Sandaracinus amylolyticus: one gene and its partner. The protein of the gene in region 2 interacts with the protein of the main gene of each other region in a pairwise test. Links are inferred from orthologs where the notes say so. Each region holds a gene or a part of one and is shown on either strand. Other genes may lie near its edges.

Region 1 (9,256 bases), 1.4 Mb from region 2 along the record:
CACTGCGGCTGGCGCGCGACGGTGCGCAGGTAGTCCCACGCTGCGTTGGTCGCGAGCATGCCGACCCACGAGCTCAGCTTGTTGCCGCGCTCCGCGTCGAACGTGCGGAGCTTGTGCATGTCGCGGCGCGTCAGGCCGAGGAGGAACTGCGCGTAGATCTCGCGCACGTCTTCGCTCGAGAGCGAGCCCGGGAAGCGGCTCGTGACTTTGTGGATGCAGCGATAGACCAAGCGATCGAAGCGGCGGTGGAACTCGCGCCACGCGAGCGACTCCTTCAGCAGCATCCGCGCGAGCAGGGTGTCGTCGCTCCACGTCTCCGCCTGCTTCGCCGCCGTCTCGAACCGATTCGTCGTCATGTCCCGTCCTTCGTGATCCGCAGAGAAAGCCCGAGGCTGCCGGCCCCGTCCGGGTCGCAGCTCGTCGTCCCCGTCGAGCCGCGGCCGCCCCTTGAGCAGCCGGCGTGCCACTCGCGCCACCGACCGCTAGATCACGAAATCACAGAGAAAATCGGAACGAAGGAAGAACTCGGAGCCGCCGATCGTAACGTTCGGCTCCCTGCGTTACGGCCGAGCACCGCAACAGCCTGTTACGCTGTTACGCTCCCGTTCCGCTGCTCGCGGCCCCATGCTCAGGCCCCAAGGAACTCTCCCGTTCGCGCGTTGTCCCGCGTGACGGAGGCCTCGCCGGAATGATCACGCGCGCGCTGCTCGCCCTGTCCTCGTTCGCTCTGCTCGCCGCGTGCGGCGGAGCCCGCACGACCGCCGCGACGGGCCCTGCGGTGCAGCTCGAGGAGACGCGCATCGTCGCGCGCCGCACGAGCGGCGGCGAGCTCGAGCTCGACTCGTACGACGCGAGCCAGCTCTTCCAGCGCGCGTACGAGCTCGGCCAGCGTGGCGAGTGCGCGCAGGCGGTCGAGCTCTACGATCGCGTGGTCGCCGAGTTCCCGAGCAGCCGCTTCCTCTCTCCTGCGCTCTACAACGCCGGGCTGTGCCTCCAGAACAGCGGCGAGCTCGCGGGCGCGGTCGAGCGCTGGTCGATGCTGCTCGATCGCGCGCCCGACGCGCCCGACGCGAAGCACGCGCGCTTCTTGATGACCGCCGCGCTGGTCGAGCTCGAGCGTTGGGAGCCGGCGCTCGACTCCGCCGAGCTGCTCCTCGATCGCGACGATCTGCGCAGCGACGAGCGGCTCGAGGCGATGGCGCGTCGAGCCGAGGCGCTCTTCGGCCTCCGTCGTGTCGAAGACGCGGAGCGCGCGGCACGAGACGCCCTCGCCTACTACCGCACGCGCCAGGGCGAGGAGATCATCGCCGACGAGTACTTCGCGGCCGCCGCGAACTTCGTGCTCGCCGAGACGATCCGCGCTCGCTCGGAAGCGCTCGTGCTCCCCGACTCCGACGTGGTGACGCAGCGCGAGACGCTCGATCGGCGCGCGCAGCTCCTCCTCGACGCGCAGCGCGCGTACTTCGACACGATGCGCCACACCGACGCGCGCTGGGCAGCCGCGGCGGGCTACCGCATCGGCGCGATGTACGAGCAGCTCTATCGCGCGATCACCGAAGCGCCCGTTCCGCCCCCGCCGCCGGATCGTCCCCTCACCGGAGACGCGCTCGAGATCTACCGGCGCGAGTACCGCGGTCAGCTCGCGGATCGCGTCCGACCGCTCGTGCGTCACGCGATCCGCTACTGGGAGCTGACCCTGCTGATGGTCGAGCGCACCGGCGTTCGCTCGGACTGGGTCGAGCGCACGCGCACCGACCTCGACCGTGCCCGACAGCTCCTGCTCGGAGGACCGGTCTCCGACACGCCCCTGGAGCCCGAGCCGGCGCGGGCTCTCGGATCGCCCGCCGACGCTCCCGATCGCCCCCCGACCAGCACTGCGGCAGCCCCGTCGAGCGCACCTGTTCACCAATGATCCCCACGATCTGGGGCTCTCGACGACGGCATCCGAGCAAGCGTCGTACCCGGGTGCATCGATCTCGCTTGACAGCTTTGCGAGGGCACCGTACATAACGCGCCCTCGCGTTCCCCGCGCGGGTGGAGTGGTCCGTTCTCCGCAGTCCGTGTCGGCCCGCTCTGCTTCTCCGGGGCGCCAGGAAGGTGTGCTGGCGTAGCTCAATCGGTAGAGCACCTGTTTTGTAAACAGGGGGTCGTGGGTTCGAGTCCCACCGTCAGCTCGAGCCCGATTCCCTCGCTCCGATTGACACGCTGGCTCGACGGGCTCGTTTTCTCACTCTCTTTCCGCGAACGAACGGTCTTCTCGCGAACGACCTGCTACTGACCGGCCCCGCTGAACCAGCCCTGCACGCCAGCCACCGAACGACGCAGCTCAGTAGACGACGAAATCGCTAGACATCCCGGAGGGTTGCCCGAGTGGCCAAAGGGAGCAGACTGTAAATCTGCCGGCGCCAGCCTTCGGTGGTTCGAATCCACCACCCTCCAATCCGCTTCTCCATATCCCCGCTCGTTCGCTACGCGGGAGTAGCTCAGTTGGTAGAGCGTCAGCCTTCCAAGCTGAACGTCGCCGGTTCGAATCCGGTCTCCCGCTCTGTTCGACGTTCGCGGACTCACCTCCCGCGAAAACTTCTCTGAAAATCTCGTTCTTCGCAGATTCCCAGAACCGTACGCCCAGGTAGCTCAGAGGTAGAGCACCTCCTTGGTAAGGAGGAGGTCGTGAGTTCGATTCTCATCCTGGGCTCGAGACCGCACACGCTGAATAAGAGAAAATAGGAGCACGGCGCGATGGCGAAGGAAAAGTTCGTCCGGACCAAGCCGCACGTCAACGTCGGCACGATCGGTCACATCGATCACGGCAAGACCACGACGACCGCGGCGATCACGAAGGTCGCGGCGAAGAAGTTCGGCGGCAAGGAGATCTCGTACTCCGACATCGCCAAGGGCGGCACCGTCCGCGACGACTCGAAGATCGTCACGATCGCGGTCTCGCACGTCGAGTACGAGTCGGAGAAGCGCCACTACGCGCACGTCGACTGCCCCGGCCACGCCGACTACATCAAGAACATGATCACCGGCGCCGCCCAGATGGACGGCGCGATCCTGGTGGTCAGCGCCCTCGACGGCCCGATGCCGCAGACGAAGGAGCACGTGCTCCTCGCGGGTCAGGTCGGCGTGCCGAAGATCGTCGTCTGGCTCAACAAGGTCGACGCGGTCGAGGATCCGGACCTGCTCGAGCTCGTCGAGATGGAGGTCCGCGACCTCCTCAACAAGTACAAGTTCGACGGCGACAACGCGCCGGTCGTCCGCGGCTCGGCCCTCAAGGCCATGCAGGGCGATCCCGAGGGCGAGCAGACCGTCATCAACCTGCTCAACGCGCTCGACGCGTGGATCCCCGAGCCGGTTCGCGACACCGACAAGCCGTTCCTGATGGCCATCGAGGACGTGTTCTCGATCAAGGGCCGCGGCACGGTCGTGACGGGCCGCATCGAGCGCGGCGTGATCAAGGTCGGCGAGGAAGTCGAGATCCTCGGCTTCCGCGACACGCGCAAGACCACGGTCACCGGCGTCGAGATGTTCCGCAAGCTGCTCGACCAGGGCCAGGCTGGCGACAACGTCGGCTGCCTCCTGCGCGGCATCGAGAAGGACGACGTCGAGCGCGGCCAGGTGCTCGCGAAGCCCGGCTCGGTGAAGACGCACAAGAAGTTCAACGCCGAGGTCTACGTCCTCAAGAAGGAGGAGGGCGGCCGTCACAAGCCGTTCTTCACCAACTACCGCCCGCAGTTCTACATGCGGACGACGGACGTGACCGGCACGATCCACCTCGCCGAGGACGTGAAGATGGTCATGCCGGGCGACAACGTCTCGATGACCGTCGAGCTCATCACGTCGGTCGCGCTCGAGGAGCAGCAGCGCTTCGCGATCCGCGAGGGCGGCCGCACCGTCGGCGCCGGCGTCATCACGAAGATCATCGAGTGATCGGAGCTCGCTAGATGGGGGATCGAGTGCGCGTCGCGCTCGTCTGCAGCGAGTGCGACGCGCGCAACTATCAGACGACGAAGTCTCGGAAGCAGGCCGAGCGTCTGGAAATCAAGAAGTACTGCCCCCGCTGCGAGAAGCACACGACTCATCGAGAGTCGAAGTGACCGTTCGAGAGCCTCGACGAAGAAAACGAGGCTCTCGAGAATAGGCCAGTAGCTCCAACGGTAGAGCACCGGATTCCAAATCCGAGGGTTGGGGGTTCGAATCCCTCCTGGCCTGACCTCGACGGGTCGATATCAAACGAACGCTGGAACACGGATGGCGGACGAAGACGACAAGGACCTCGAGCGCGACGGCGACGAGGACACCTCCGACCCGAGCGCGGCCGGGGACTCCGACGACGCTGGCGCCGACGACGACGTCGCGCGCCGCGAGGCCGCCGCGATCGAGCGCGAGGAGCGCGAGCTCGCCGAGGCCGCCGCCGAGAACGAGGCGAACCCGGTCACCAGCCTGCTCGGCATCGAGCGCTGGGTCCAGTTCGCGTTCATCGCGGCCGCGGTGATCACGTTCTACCTGTCGGACCGGCTGATCACGTTCGCGTGGGGCTTCTTCGCGGAGCCGGATCCCACGATCGTCTCGGGCGCCGCGGCGCTGATCGGCATCGTCGGCTCGTTCCTGCTCTATCGCCACCCGCGCGTGAACGAGCTCGCCCACGAGGTCGTGGGTGAGCTGAGCAAGGTGACCTGGCCGACGCGCGACGAGACCTACTACTCGACCGTCGTCGTGATCGTCACCTCGATCATCGCTGCGGTCTACACCGGCGTCTTCGACGCGCTCTGGTCGGCGTTCACCGACCTCATCTACAACGTCTGATCGAGCGGGGGCGCGCTCGAAGCGAGAGGCCCATGCAGTACGAAGGGCGCCTCGACAGCCGGCGCGAGAGTGGGGCTTCGATGGCCAAGAAGTGGTACGTGGTGCAGGCGTATTCGGGCTACGAGGGCAAGGTGAAGTCCGCCCTCGAGGAGCGCGTCCGTCAGCACGGGATGGAGGAGTTCTTCGGGGAGATCCTGATCCCCAAGGAGAACGTCCAGGACACCACGAAGACCGGCACGAAGCGCGTGTCCAGCCGGACCTTCTATCCGGGCTACGTGTTCGTGAACATGGACCTCAACGAGCGCACTTGGCACCTGGTCAAGGACACGCCGAAGGTCAGCGGGTTCGTCGGTGGCCGTCACCCGAGCCCGGTTCCGGAGAGTGAGATCAACGCGATCTTCCAGCAGGTCGCGGAGGGCGCCGCCAAGCCGAAGCCGCGCGTCGTGTTCGACACCGGCGATCACGTGCGCGTGACCGACGGGGCGTTCGCGAACTTCACGGGCACCGTCCAGGAAGTGAACCCGGCGAAGCAGAAGGTCACGGTGCTGGTCTCGATCTTCGGCCGCGCGACGCCGGTCGAGCTCGAGTACGGGCAGGTCGAGAAGACGCAGTAGTTCTCAGCGCAGTCGCCGGTCGAGTGGTCGTCACTCTCGGTGCTGCAACTCTGGTTTCCGCACCGCCATTGCGGTGATTGAGGCTGGGTCTCGACGAGCCCAGCAGACGGTTTCGAGTCGCTTCGCTCCGCGCGCGCGGGATTTCAGGACGCAGCCATGAAGAAGGTCACTGGTCAGATCAAGCTCCAGCTCCCCGCCGGCAAGGCGAACCCCTCGCCCCCGGTCGGTCCCGCGCTCGGTCAGCACGGCGTGAACATCATGCAGTTCTGCAAGGAGTTCAACGCGCGGACGAACAAGCAGGAGGGGCTGATCATCCCGGTGGTGATCACGGTCTTCTCCGACCGCTCGTTCACCTTCATCACGAAGACGCCGCCCGCCTCGGTGCTCATCAAGCGCGAGCTCGGGCTGAAGATCGGCAAGAAGCCGGCGAGCGGCTCGTCGCGTCCCAACAAGGACAAGGTCGGCAAGATCACCCGCGCGCAGCTCGCGAAGCTCGCGGCGGAGAAGATCCAGGACACGAACGCGGCCTCGATCGAGGCGTGCGTTCGTTCGCTGGCGGGCACCGCCCGCTCGATGGGCGTCGACGTCGTCGACTGACCTGCTCGAGCGACGATTCGAGTTCGGACTGACATCGTCGCAACACCCTTCCCGCTGGATGGGTGGAACGTCGGTGATCGAACCACTGCCGCTGAGAAGTGACGGCGTCGGTGGGAGGCGGGAACGCCGACAATGGGGTCGGGGCCGCCGAATGGAGGAGCGATGAAGACGGGAAGAAAGCGCAAGAGCGCGATCGAGTCGATCGATCGTGATCGTCGCTATGCCCTCCCGGAGGCCGTCGCTCTCGTCGCCAAGGCGAGCTTCGCCAAGTTCGACGAGAGTGTGGACATCGCGGTCAGGCTCGGGGTCAACCCGAAGCACGCCGATCAGATGGTTCGTGGAGCAACCGTGTTGCCCCACGGCATCGGCAAGACCGTTCGTGTCCTGGTCTTCGCAAAGGGCGAGAAGGCGACGGAGGCCCAGGCGGCCGGAGCTGACTTTGTCGGCGCCGACGACCTGGTGGCCAAGGTCCAAGAAGGCTGGCTCGACTTCGAGACCGTGATCGCGACGCCCGACATGATGGGTCAGGTCGGTCGTCTCGGTCGTGTGCTCGGTCCCCGCGGTCTGATGCCCAACCCCAAGACCGGCACCGTGACGTTCGACGTCACGAAGGCGGTCAAGGAGGCCAAGGGCGGCAAGGTCGAGTTCCGCGCCGAGAAGGAAGGTGGCATCGTCCACGCTCCGATCGGCAAGAAGTCGTTCTCGCCGGACAAGCTCGAGGAGAACGCCCGTGCACTGATTGCTGCGCTGATGAAGGCGAAGCCGTCGGCGGCCAAGGGCACCTACCTTCGCAGCATCACCATCAGCACCACGATGGGCGCGGGCGTCAAGGTCGACACGGCGACGGTCGAGCAGGCGACTGCGGAGGCGTGATCATGGCCAACGGAACCAGCACTGCCCGCGCGGACAAGGCGAAGGTCGTCGACGAGGTCAAGGGCCTCTTCGACAAGGCGACCAGCGTCGTGTTCCTCGGCTTCAAGGGCATGGACGTGATCACGGTGACGGACCTGCGCTCGAAGTTCCGCAAGGCGGGCGTCGAGTACAAGGTCGTCAAGAACAAGCTCGTCGAGCAGGCGCTGAAGGGGACCCCCCTCGAGGGCAAGCTCGGGAAGGTCCTCGCCGGCGAGACCGCCGTCGCGTTCTCGTTCGAGGATCCCTCGACGGCCGCGAAGGTCGTGCGCGACTTCCGCAAGGAAGGCGACAAGCAGGAGAAGCTCGAGGTCAAGGCCGCGGTTCTCGACAACGCCGTCATGGCTGGCGGTGACGTCGAGAAGCAGCTCGCCTCGATGCCTGGCAAGGACGAGCTCCGCGCCATGCTCCTCGCGACCCTCCAGGCGCCGGCGCAGAACCTCGTCGCGCAGCTGCAGGCCCCCCTGCAGAACCTCGTCTACGTGCTCGAGGCGCGCCGCAAGCAGCTCGAAGAGAGCAGCGGCGGCTGAGCCCGAGCGATTCGCTCGTACTCCAACTCACCGAAACGAACCAGAACATGAGATTTGCGCACCTGCTCAAGTGCGCGTGATTGCAGGGAAGAGAAGGTCAACATGGCGACGATGGATCAGCAGAAGATGGTCGATGAGCTCTCGAGCTGGACCGTGATGGAGGTTGCGAACCTCATCAAGGCGCTCGAGGAGAAGTGGGGCGTCAAGGCGGCGCCGGCGGCGGTCGCGGTCGCGGCCCCGGCGGGCGGCGGCGCGGCGGCGGCCCCCGCGGCGGAGCAGACCGAGTTCACGGTCGAGCTCACCAGCGGCGGCGACAAGAAGATCAACGTGATCAAGGTCGTTCGCGAGCTGACGGGCCTCGGCCTGGCGGACGCGAAGAACCTCGTCGAGGCCGCGCCGAAGGTCGTCAAGGAAGGCGTGTCGAAGGCCGACGCCGAGGACATGAAGAAGAAGCTCGAGGAGGCTGGCGCCAAGGTCACGCTGAAGTGACCGGGATCTGCAATCACGAGCACGGCTGAAAGGATCACGGTGCGGGGGCCGGAAGGCCCCTGCGCCGTGCTCCGTCTTTCTGACGCCCGCATCTGCGGCGCTTTCGGCTGAGTCGCTGGCTCGACCCCGCACGGGTCGCCTGACTCTGCCGCACGTTTTCTGGGGTTCTACCCCGTCCTTCGACTAGCTTCCGGGCTCCCGAACCAAGACGCATAGAGGTACGTTCCGATGGCCTCGACCTCGCAGATTCAGACCAACTTCCGGATTCGGCACAGCTTCGCGAAGATCAGTCAGATCATCGGCATCCCGAATCTGATCGACATCCAGAAGCGGTCGTACGAGAAGTTCCTCCAGGCGAACGTTCCTCCCAACCGGCGCGAAGACATCGGCCTGCAGGGCGTCTTCCGCAGCGTCTTCCCGATCCGTGACTTCAACGGCACGAGCGAGCTCGTGTTCGTCGGATACACGCTCGAGCGTCCCAAGTACGACGTGGACGAGTGCGTGCAGCGCGGCATGACCTACGCCGCGCCGATCAAGGTCACGATCCAGCTGATCATCTACGACTCGCAGAGCGAAGGCTCGGAGCGGACCGTCCGCGACATCAAGGAGCAGGAGGTCTACTTCGGCGAGATCCCGCTGATGACCGAGAACGGTACGTTCATCATCAACGGGACCGAGCGCGTCGTCGTCAGCCAGCTGCACCGCTCGCCCGGCGTGTTCTTCGACCACGACAAGGGCAAGACGCACTCGAGCGGCAAGCTGCTCTACCAGGCGCGCGTGATCCCCTACCGCGGCTCGTGGCTCGACTTCGAGTTCGATCCGAAGGACCTCATCTACGTCCGCATCGATCGCCGCCGCAAGCTGCACGCGACCGTGCTGCTCAAGGCGCTCGGCTACTCGACGCAGGATCTGCTCAAGTTCTATTACGACACCGAGACGATCTTCCTCGAGAAGGGCGGCAAGTACGCGCGCTCGATCGAGTTCGATCTCCTCCCCGGTCAGCGCGCCACCCGCGACATCAAGGTCGAGGGCGACGTGATCGTGCGCAAGAACCGCAAGTTCACGCGCGCCGCGATCCGCAAGCTGAAGGACGCGGGCCTCGATCGCCTTCCGCTCGATCTCCCCGAGGTCGTCGGCAAGGTCAGCGCCGAGGACGTGATCGACGAGGAGACCGGCGAGGTCCTTCTCGGCGTCAACGAAGAGGTCACCGAGGAGAAGCTCGAGCGCCTTCGCGAGGCGAAGATCGAGAGCTTCAAGATCCTCTTCATCGACGGCCTCAACGTCGGCTCGTACCTCCGCGACACGCTCAAC
Region 2 (10,652 bases):
TCGAGCGCGCGGGGTTCGAGCACGTGAAGACGGTGCTCGCGAGCGGGAACGTGCTGTTCGACGCGCCGGAGCTGCTGGCCTCCGCCGAGCGCGTTCTCACCGACCTCGGCGTACTGTGGACGCGGCTCGACTCCAAGGGCGCGAGCCCTTCAAGCGACCGTGTTCCCCGCGGGCGTGACCTTCGACAGCGAGGCGTTTGGAACCCCGCAAATCGCGAGTGTCTTCCTGCACTTGCGCGCCGTCGGCGCGCCCGGAAGTGGCGGAGCGTCCCCAGAGGGATTCGAACCCTCGTAGCCACCGTGAAAGGGTGGAGTCCTGGGCCTCTAGACGATGGGGACGGTGGTACTTCTGTTCGGACGGGCTCTGACGCGCTCTGGCTCGCGCGCCCGGCTCCCTATGACGAGGGCGCGGGGTGTTTGGGCCGTGCAGGGCTCGAACCTGCCACCGTCGGGTTAAAAGCCCGCTGCTCTGCCGGCTGAGCTAACGGCCCTCGGGAGAGCCGCGAGCCTTTACTCCGGCGCGCGCGATCGGTCAAGGAGAGTGGGATGTGGGTTACGCGCTGCGTCAAACACGTGACGCCACCCGTTGTGCCGCGCCTGCCAGCCGGTTGACGCAGTGGCACGCCGGACGTGAACCGCATGCCACGGTTGTCATGGTGGCTACGTCACTCGCCACCGCACACCCACGGCGCACGACGTGCGCCGCAGCGCATCCGACGTTCGGCGCCGAAGTGCGACGGAACTCCGGCGAAGCTCGGACGTCCGAAGCCGCGGTGAGCCCTGGCGCACGCGAAAAAAGGCCCCGACCGCCGCGACACAGGTGTGGCGCTCCGGCCGCGCTCGATCGGGGGCGGAATGCAGCAGACCTCGCGAGAGTTCGCTGGCACGTGCGTTGCTGACAGGGACCTCCACGAACGAGCAGGCGCTCACGAGGCGCCGAGACGGAGCGGCAGCGCGGACACCAAGAGGCGGCGGAGGAGATCATGGGCGAGACGACGACGGTGGTGCTGGTCGCAGAGCGCGACAGCGAGTGGCAGAGCTGGATGGACCAGCTGTGCTCGACCGGCGCCGACGTCCGCATCCTCGCGCAGCGTCCCGCCGAGTCCGCGAGCGCGTTCGCGGCGCGCGTCCGCGCGGAGATGCAGCACGAGACGGTCGTCGACGAGGCGGTGCTCGTCGGCGGTCTCGCGTGTGACCCCGAGGTGCTCGCGGCGCGTGCGTTGGTCGTGCGTGCGCTCACCTCGCGGATGCCGTTCGCGGGGCGCCTGCACCTCGACGGCACGCCGCGCACGCGGCTCGCGATGGAGGCGCTCGCGCAGATCGTCAGCGACCAGCTCCAGGCGAGCGGTGTCGAGGTCGTGAGCGAGCGCGCGCCGGCGGCCCGTCCGATGGCGCTTCCGCTCGCCGCCTGAGCGAGCCCGGCGCGCTTCGAGCTCGCGAACGACGACGCGAGCCGCGGACTTCCGCGGCTCGCGTTCGCGCTTGTGGCTGGAGATCCCTCGCCGCTCTTGCGTGCGCTCCTGGACCGCGGGTACGAAGGGACGTGCGCGGTCCCACCCCGAATTGTCCGATCTCCCGTGACCCGATGCGCCCGTGGCTGCGCGTCCCCGGCGACTGGCGACGTCCCGTCGAGCGCGCCGAGTACATGACCTACTGGTGCGACCGCTGCGCGTTCGGGATGGTGCACCCGAGCCCGACGCCCGACGAGGTCGCTCGCGCGTACGACGTCGACTACTACACGCACGACGCGCACTGGGGCGGCGCACGGCGGCGCACGATCGAGCAGCGCGTGCGCGAGCACCTCGCGTGGCGCGTCGATCGAAGCAAGCCCACGCACGACGCGCTCGCCGACGTGCTCGCGGGGCCCCCGCTGCGCATCTGCGAGATCGGCTGCGGCAACGGCCTCGCGGCCGGACGGATGCGCGACCTCGGGCATCACCTGACGTGCGTCGAGATCGACCCGGCGGCGCGCGCGATCGCGCGGGATCGCGGCCTCGAGGTGCACGAGGGGACGGCCGAGCAGCTCCCCGCGGCGCTCGAGGGTCAGCGCTTCGACGTCGTCGTGATGATCCACGTGCTCGAGCACTGCATCGATCCCGTCGCCGCGATGCGGAACGTCGCGCGCTTGCTCGAGCCGTCGGGGCGCTTCGTGTGCGAGGTGCCGAACAACACGTGCCGCGCGCTCGAGCGATCGGGGCCGGCGTGGGCGTGGTTCGACGTGCCGCGCCACCTCCTCTTCTTCAGCGAGAGCAGCCTGCGCGCGTTGTGCAGCGCGCAGCAGCTGCGCGTCGAAGAGGTCCGCTACACCGGCTACTACCGGCAGATCGCGGAGCCGTGGGTGAACGAGGAGCAGCGCATCCACGACGCGCTCTCCGCGCGCGGCACGAGCGTGTTCGCGCGCAACAGCGCGCGTCGCGCGTGGGGCTTGCTCGCGCGCACCGCGTTCGCGCCCGACGCGCAGAAGTACGACTCGCTGATGATCGTCGCGCGCGCGTGAGCACCGGCCGCTCGGGCAGCGCTCACCGGAGCTCGACGATCTTCTCGCCGAAGAGCCGCTCGAGCGATGCGAGCAGCGCGTCGCTCGGCTCCACGCTGAGGCCGACCTCCGGCACCGACACGCTCCAGCGCTCGACGCTCGCGAGCTCGAGGCCGACGGGGCAGGGCCCCGGGTGCTGCTTCAGCGTGTCGCGCAGCGCGCGCAGCTTCTTCGCGTCGACGCGCTCGACGAACACCTTCACGCGCACGGCCTTCGTCCGCTCGCGGAGCGCCTGCGCGAGCGGTTTCACGTTCATCAGCGTGAGCTTCGGCTCGGGCGCGCCCTGTTCCTCTTCGGGCGTGTCGCGATCGCGCTCCCAGCGGAGGCGCGCCTCGAGATAGATCGGCTCGCCCGCCTGCAGCACCTCGCGCGCGCCTTCGATCTCGCGATCGCGCACGATCACCTCGACGCGCCCGTCGGCGTCCTCGAGATGGAAGAAGCCGATCTTGCCGCCCGTCTTGGTCGGTCGCTCGCGATACCCCTCGACGACGCCGCCGAGCCGGATCTCGGTGCCGTCGTCGCGCCCGGTGAGCGTCGCGGTGCTCGCGTTGCCGAACCGCGCGAGCTCGCTGCGATAACGATCGAGCGGGTGCCCCGAGACGTAGAAGCCGAGCGCGCTGCGCTCGCGCTGCAGCAACTCGCGCATGTCCCACGCGCTCACCTGCGGGAACGCGGAGCTCGTCGCGCGATCGACGCTCGCCTTCGCCGTCGCGTCGAAGAGCCCGAAGAGCGACGTCTGGCCGCTCGCGCGATCCGCGCTGACGCGCTTGCCGCGCTCGAGCGCCGCCTCGATCGCAGCGAATGCCTGCGCGCGCGAGATCTTCATCGCGTCGTGCGGCGCGTCGAACGCGCCCGACTGCACGAGCGCCTCGAGCACGCCCTTGTTCACGCGGCGCAGATCGACGCGCCCGGTGAAGTCGAAGAGATCCGTGAAGGGCTTCTCCTTGCTCTCCTCGACGCGCGCCTCGAACAGCGCCTCGAGAGCGTTGGATCCGATGCCCTTCACGCCGCCCAGCCCGAACCGGATCTTCGGGCGCATCGGATCGCGCAGCGTGCCGCCGATCGACACCGGCCGATCCGGACGGCGCTTCGGCGCGTGCTCGGCCGGGTCGTAGACGACCGCGAAGTCGATCTGCGACTCGTTCACGTCTGGCGGCAGCACGGTGATGCCCATCGAGCGCGCTTCCGCGACCGTGCGGACGACCTTGTCGATCTTGTCCTTGTCCGCGCTGAGCGTCGCGCAGACGAACTCGACCGGGTAGTGCGCCTTCAGATAAGCAGTTTGATAAGTGATCAGCGCGTACGCCGCGGAGTGCGACTTGTTGAAGCCGTAGCCCGCGAAGTAGTCGACGAGGTCGAAGATCTTCCCGGCCTGCTCGGCGGTGTGGCCGTTCTTCTGCGCGCCCTCGATGAACGTGGCGCGCTGCTTGGCCATCTCCTCCGCCTTCTTCTTGCCCATCGCGCGGCGGAGGAGGTCGGCGCCGCCGAGCGTGTAGCCCGCCATCGTGCGGGCGATCTCCATGACCTGCTCCTGATAGACGATGACGCCGTACGTGTCTTTCAGGACGGGCTCGAGGCACGCGTCGGGGTACTCGACCTTCACGCGCCCGTGCTTTCGCTGCACGAAGTCGTCGACCATGCCGGTGCCGAGCGGGCCCGGTCGATAGAGCGCGACCGCCGCGACGATGTCTTCGAACAAGTCGGGGCGCAGCTTCTTGAACAGGTTCTGCATGCCCTGCGACTCGAGCTGGAAGACGTTCGTCGTCTCGCCCGATTGCAGCAGCGCGAACGTCGCGCGGTCGTCCATCGGGATGCGCGCGAGATCGAACGCATCGTCCTTGCGGTCCGGCCTCAGGTTGATGAGCCGCACCGCGATGTCGATCACGGTGAGCGTCTTGAGGCCGAGGAAGTCGAACTTGACGAGGCCCGCGTACTCGACGTCGTCCTTGTGGTACTGCGTGACGTAGACGTTCGGCTCGGGGCAGAAGACCGGGACGTGATCCCAGAGCGGGCCCTCGCTGATCACGATGCCCGCCGCGTGCATGCCCGCGTGGCGGTTCAGATCCTCGAGCGTCATCGCGGTGTCGAGGAGGTCCGTGATCTGCGCGTCTTCCTCGTACGCCGCCTTGAGCTTGGGCTCCTGCTCCATCGCCTTCGCGATGGGCACCGTCTTACCCTGCACCGGGTCGGGCACCATCGACGCGATGCGCGCGGTGTCCTGCGGCTGCATGCCGAGCGCGCGACCGACGTCCTTCACCACGCTCTTGCTCTTGAGCTGGTGGAACGTCGCGATCTGCCCGACCGACGTGTCGCCGTACTTGCCGCGGACGTAGTCGATGACCTTGTCGCGGTTGTCCATGCAGAAGTCGACGTCGAAGTCGGGCATGGACACGCGCTCCGGGTTCAGGAAGCGCTCGAACAGGAGGCTGTGCTGCAGCGGATCGAGATCGGTGATGCGCAGCGCGTACGCCACGAGCGAGCCTGCGCCCGAGCCACGTCCGGGCCCCACCGGGATGTCGTGATCCTTCGCCCAGTTGATGAAGTCCTGGACGATGAGGAAGTAGCCCGGGAAGCCCATCTGGATGATGGTCCCGAGCTCGAAGTCGAGGCGCTTCCGGTACTCGTCGTGGTTGATGAGGCGGTTCGTCTCCGCGATCTCGCGGAAGCGCCCCTCGAGCATCTCGTGGGCCCGATGGCGGAGGAAGTCCGCCTCGGTCATCCCGTCAGGCACCTTGAAGCGCGGCAGCTTCGGCTTGCTCTTCGGGTCGCACGCGCCGCCGCACTTCTCGGCGATCTCGAGCGTGCTCTTGATCGCGTCGGGCACGTGGCGGAAGAGCTCCACCATCTCCTCGCTCGACTTGAGGAAGAGCTCGTGGCTGCCGTGGTGCGCGCGCTCCATGTCGACGTACGCGCGGCTCGCCCCGATGCACTGCAGGACGAGCTGCGCGCGCGCGTCCTTGCGCTCGAGGTAGTGCGCGTCGTTCGTCGCGACGAGCGGCAGCGCGAGATCGCGCGCGAGCTCCACGAGCACCTCGTTGAGCGGCGCGCTCTCGGGGAAGCCGTGATCCTGCAGCTCGACGTAGAGGCTGCCGGGCTCGAGCACGTCGCGCAGCGACGCGAGCGCGCGCCGTCCCGCGTCTTCTCCCTTGAGCAGCACCTCCTGCGCGAGGAAGCCGCCCATGCACGCCGTCGTGCCGACGAGGCCCTTCGAGTACCTCGAGAGCACCTCGAGATCGACGCGCGGCGTGCCGTCGTGGTTGCCCTCGACGAACCCGAGCGAGACGATCCGCGCGAGGTTGAGGTAGCCCTCCTGGCTGCCCGCGAGCAGCACGAGGTGCTGACACGGCTTGTGCTCGCCGCGCGGCGCGGACTGGACGTTGATCTCGCAGCCGACGATCGGCTTGATGCCCTCGCCCTTGCACGCCGAGACGAACTGCAGCGTGCCGTGCATGTTGTGGTGGTCGGTGAGCGCGACCGCCTTCTGGCCCAGCTCTTTGACGCGTTTCGCGAGCGCCTTGAGGCGGATCGCGCCGTCGAGCATCGAGTACTCGGAGTGGACGTGGAGGTGGACGAACTCCGGCGTGCTCATGGGAGTCGGCGATGGTGGACCGCTCCCGGGCGGGTTACAACGAGCGTCGCGCAGCGCGTCCTCGTCGCTTGCGCGGTCGCCACGGTGCGTGCTAACCCACGCGCCCTTCGAGGTTCAGGAGTCAGTCCGTCATGAAGAGCTCGCCGCTCGCGCAGGTCAAGGAACGCTTCAACGACAAGGCCGGTCTCGTCTCCGCGGTGAAGGAGCTCGCCCAGGGGGACCTCTGGATCGACCGCGTGGACGGGGACAAGGGCCTCGACTGCGTCTCGAACAAGAAGCTCCTGCACCTCCACGCGGTGCTCACGAGCGTGAAGAGCGAGTTCGGCGGCCGCGGCGGCCTGATCTCGGCGATCCTCGAGGCGGAGAAGCGCTCGAAGGACGAGGGGTACAAGACCCGCCTCGAGCGCATGTCGACGCCGCGTCTGGTCGATCAGCTCAAGGCGGCGCGCAAGGCCGCCAAGGCCGCCCAGGCCTGAGCCCGGTTCCAGCCGCACCGGAACGAACGCCGGATTCCTCCAGGGATCCGGCGTTTCGCGTTCCGTCCGCGCTCCGAGCCGACACTCTCGACAATCACGAACCTTTCGCCTAGACCGGTGTCACAAGGCGCGTGGCACGTACCGACCAGACGCCGCTGGGCATGCCCCAGGGCCCGACGTTGACCAGCGGACGCGTTGCTGGCGGGAGCCGCGCGGGGGACGAGATCGATCCCGAGCTCCTCGCGCTGCCCGCACCACCGTCGGGCCGCCGGATCGCGACGCTCACGCTGATGGCGATGGTCGTGGTCGCGTCGATCGCGCTCGCGACCTCGCTGCGCTTCGACCTCGCGTACTTCTTCGCGACCGGGCAGGCGCGCGATCTCGGGAGCGTGACCGCGATCGATCCCGCGACGCTCGAGACGAACACGTTCGTGCGCGTCGCGGGCACGCCGATGGCGTCGACCACCGTGCGCTACCAGCGCATCGTGACCGGCGAGAGCTACGTCGTGTTCCCGCTCGCCGGGCAGCGCACGGTGTTCGTGCACATGCCGGAGTCGCTCGCGCGCAGCGGCCGCACCGAGTTCGCGGGGCGGCTCGTGACGTTCGGTCAGCTCGGCGCGCGCATGCGCGGCGTGCAGGCGCACCTGGCGGACGAGATGGGCACGCCGGCGAGCGCGGAGTCGTTCGTCGTGCTCGTCGACGAGAGCCCGCCGTCGTACGCGTGGGCGCTCGGGCTCGTGCTGCTGTGCATCGCGTTCGTCGTGATCGATCTGATCCTCGTGCTCCGCTGGTTCCGCCCGCTGCCGAACGCGCCCGCCTGAGCGGAAGACGGATCACGTCGATCGCGCTCGTGTAGGATCGATCGCGCGATGCCGCTGCCGCCGATCGATCACGTCGCGCGCGCTCTCGTCGCGGAGGGCGCGCGCGATCACGCGATGCTGCTGCTCGAGTCCGCCGCGAGACGTCCCGGGCCGGATCGCGGGCGCTGCGAGGCTCTGCTGGGCGCGATGCGCGCGCGGCCACACGACAGCCCGAGCGGGCCGATGGTGATGCTCGACGCCGGGCTCGCGGAGGCGCTCGCCGCGGCCGGGATGCTCGTCGAGGCGCGAGCGGTGGCGCGCGGCGCGCGCATCGCGGCGAAAGGCGCCGTCGAGCTCGCCGCGGCGCTCGATCAGGTGCTCGAAGCGCCCCCACCGTCGGTGGCGGGCGCGCAGCGCGCGCGGTGGGACGAGGCGATCGCGGGAGCGGTCGCGGCGATCGAGCCGCTCGAGCGCGAGCTCGCGCTCTGCGATCCGTGGCTGCGTGCCCGGGTGCCGCTCGCCGCGCGCCTCTTGCGCGGGTTCTCGGTGCACGCGCCGACGGCGGCGGGCGCGTCGGACGAGGTCGCGATCGCGCGGCTGCCCGAGCCGCTGCGTGCCGCGATCGCCGAGCGCGTGGCCGATCGCGATCTCCCCGGCGCGCTCGCGATCGCGCGCGCCGCGCCCTCCGAGGTCTCGGGGAGCGCGGAGATCGTCGCGGTGCTCGCGCGCATCGTCGCGGCGACCGAGCGCATCGGCGACGAGCCGCCCGTCGCGAGCAAGGGCACGGTGCCGCTCTCGGGGCAGGGCTTCGTCGTGTTCCAGATGCGCATGGGCAATCTCGCCGAGGCCGAGCGTGCGCTGCGGCGCATGGTGCTCGAGCAAGCGAACGATCACGTCGCGCGCGAGCGGCTGCGCGATCTGATCGCGCTGCGCGGCGTGATCGATGCGCGCGGCGAGACGGGTGCGATCGCGAGCGAGCCGCCGAAGCCAGCGGGGTGGCTCGACAAGCGCAAGGCACGACCCACCGGCGAGGGCTGGGTGCCCGGCGCGAAGACGACGCCGGTCCCGCCCCCGAAGAACGAGTGGGACGACGAGGTCGCGACCGGCGTGCTGCTGCCCGAGCAGGAAGCGGAGTTGGTGCTGCGCAGCGGCCACCTCGAGCGCGCGCTCGAGATGTACCGGACGTTGCTCGCGCTGAACCCGGCGCGCGTCGCGCTCGCAGCGAAGGTGCGCGATCTCGAGCTCATGATCGCGCGCGGAGACGCGCCGCTCGCCGGCGAGGCGACCGTGCGCCGCGACGTGAGCGACATCGCGGACGCGCGCGAGGCGCGACGCTCCTACGTGGCGGTCGATCCGCCGACCGAGGAGACGCCGCTGTTCGACGACGACGAGCCGACGCTCATGGGCCGGCGTCCGAAGGGGCTCTCGATCGCGATCGCACCGCCGCTCGATCCGCTCGCCGAGACGCAGGACCGCGTGGTCGCGCCGCGGGTGGGCGAGGGCGTCGCCGTGCATCGGATCGTGCGGATCGGCTGAGGCGAGCCGATTCGGCTCACTCGAAGAACGACAGGTACCAGTCGACGATCGCGCCTCCGAAGAAGAGGAACTCGATCGCGCCGAGCGCGAGGAACGGCCCGAACGGGATGCGACGCGACGGGGCGTCCTCCTCCTCGTCCCCTTCCTCCGCTCCCTTCGCCGCTTCACCTTCGCGCTTCGTGCTCGCGACGTCTTCTTCGTGCGAGTGATCCGCGCTCGGTCCGATCTTCGCGCCCGCCGCGCGCGCGATCGCCCACGCGACGATGCCCTGGAACGATCCCGCGACCAGCGCGAAGAGCGCCCCGCGCCACCCGAGGAACGCGCCGATGTACATCGCGAGCTTCGAGTCGCCTTCGCCCATCCCGCGCTCGCCGGTGAGGCGCTCCCAGCTCCACACGAGCAGCAGCTGCACCACGAGGAACCCCGCGCCCGCGCCGAGCACGACCTCCTCGAGCGGCACGCTCGGCCGCCACGTCGCGGTCGCGAGCGCGAGCGCAGTGCCGCCGATCGACACCTCGTCGGGGATCTCCATCCACTCGAGATCGACGAACGTCGCGATGATCAGCCCGCCCGCGAACACGAACCACAGCAGCGTCTCGATCGCGGCCTCGCCGAGCTCGGTCATCGGCGCGGCGTTCACCACGAAGCGCTCCGCGATCGCGACCGCGATCACCGCCGAGAGCAGCTCGACGAGGAAGTAACGCGGCGTCATCCGCGCGCCGCAGCACCCCGCCTTGCCGCGCTGCAAGAGGTACGCGAGCAGCGGCACGTTGCGCCATCCGGGGATCGGCTTGCCGCACGCGGGGCAGTGGCTCGGCGGGCTCACCACCGACATCTCGCGAGGCCAGCGGTAGATCGCGACGTTGAAGAAGCTGCCCCAGAGCGCGCCGAAGACGAACGCGACGAGACGTGCGATCCACGCGGGGAGCTCGGACGCGAGCATCGAGGTGCCGATGGTAGACACAACGGCGCGGGTCGTCGCGCCTCTTCCGCGAGGCTATGCTGGCGCGCGTGACGATCGAGCGAGAGAACGAGGCGAGCGTCATCGACGCCGAGGTGACCACCGAGCCGGATCTCCATGCCGCAGAGATCGTGCGCGAGACCCCGCGCGCGCTCGCGCGTCCCGCGACCGGCGGGGTCGTCGTGTACGCGGCCGTCGCGGGCGCGGCGTCGGTCGTGCCGGTGCCGTTCGTCGATGCGATCCTCGCGAAGCTCGCGCGCGGCTCGGCGATGCGTCGCGTCGCCGCGCGTCGCGGCGTGCGGCTCACGCCGGAGGGACGCGCGGTGCTCGCGCGCCCCGGGCTCTCGTCGCCGCTCGGGAGCGCGCCTGCGCGCCTCTTGCGCTCCGCGATCACGCGCGCGCTCGCGCCGATCCGGATCGCCTCGCGCATCGAGGACGCGACCGCGACGTTCCTCTCGGCGCTGCTGCTCGATCACTACCTCGCGACGTCGGATCGCCGCGTGGGCGCGCCGCTCGGCGAGCTCGAGGCGACGATCGTGCGCAGCGCGATGGAGCAGGCGTGGGCCGACTCCGGGCTCGAGGCGCTGCGCACCGTGCCGGTCGGGATCGCGGAGCTGATCGCGCGCGCCGCGAAGGCCGCGTTCCAGCTCGACACCGAGGGGCGCGGCCCGGTCGAGCGCTTCGTCGACGCGCTGCTCGACGGCGCGGCCGACGCGCCCGACGATCTCGTGCAGCGCATGCGCGATCACTTCGAC

Evidence for each region.
Region 1: the proteins of dnaE (region 2) and rplL interact in binary tests that used the Escherichia coli proteins (3 or more experiments, as listed by UniProt). The link is inferred for Sandaracinus amylolyticus from one-to-one orthologs.

Annotation. Positions count from the first base shown.
Region 1 is NZ_CP011125.1:3,139,278-3,148,533, reverse strand. The notes cover bases 6,457-9,256. They hold rplL (50S ribosomal protein L7/L12), read left to right. Parts: upstream 6,457-7,567; coding sequence 7,568-7,945; downstream 7,946-9,256. Other genes in these bases: rpoB (DNA-directed RNA polymerase subunit beta), read left to right, coding at 8,174-9,256; rplJ (50S ribosomal protein L10), read left to right, coding at 6,893-7,456; rplA (50S ribosomal protein L1), read left to right, coding at 6,457-6,890. Outside these bases: DB32_RS13215 (RNA polymerase sigma factor), read right to left, coding at 1-356; DB32_RS13210 (tol-pal system YbgF family protein), read left to right, coding at 689-1,912; tuf (elongation factor Tu), read left to right, coding at 2,740-3,930; rpmG (50S ribosomal protein L33), read left to right, coding at 3,945-4,097; preprotein translocase subunit SecE, read left to right, coding at 4,252-4,806; transcription termination/antitermination protein NusG, read left to right, coding at 4,887-5,420; rplK (50S ribosomal protein L11), read left to right, coding at 5,577-6,017; more of rplA, read left to right, coding at 6,180-6,456. UniProt on the Escherichia coli protein: The binding site for several of the GTPase factors involved in protein synthesis (IF-2, EF-Tu, EF-G and RF3). Is thus essential for accurate translation.
Region 2 is NZ_CP011125.1:4,527,420-4,538,071, forward strand. Bases 2,319-6,514 are described here. They hold dnaE (DNA polymerase III subunit alpha), read right to left. Parts: upstream 6,125-6,514; coding sequence 2,519-6,124; downstream 2,319-2,518. Other genes in these bases: DB32_RS19240 (class I SAM-dependent methyltransferase), read left to right, coding at 2,319-2,496; DB32_RS19250 (hypothetical protein), read left to right, coding at 6,256-6,514. Also shown: DB32_RS19235 (hypothetical protein), read left to right, coding at 983-1,411; more of DB32_RS19240, read left to right, coding at 1,585-2,318; more of DB32_RS19250, read left to right, coding at 6,515-6,600; DB32_RS19255 (hypothetical protein), read left to right, coding at 6,732-7,421; DB32_RS19260 (hypothetical protein), read left to right, coding at 7,470-8,936; DB32_RS19265 (prepilin peptidase), read right to left, coding at 8,953-9,879; DB32_RS19270 (hypothetical protein), read left to right, coding at 9,948-10,652. UniProt on the Escherichia coli protein: DNA polymerase III is a complex, multichain enzyme responsible for most of the replicative synthesis in bacteria. This DNA polymerase also exhibits 3' to 5' exonuclease activity. The alpha chain is the DNA polymerase catalytic subunit.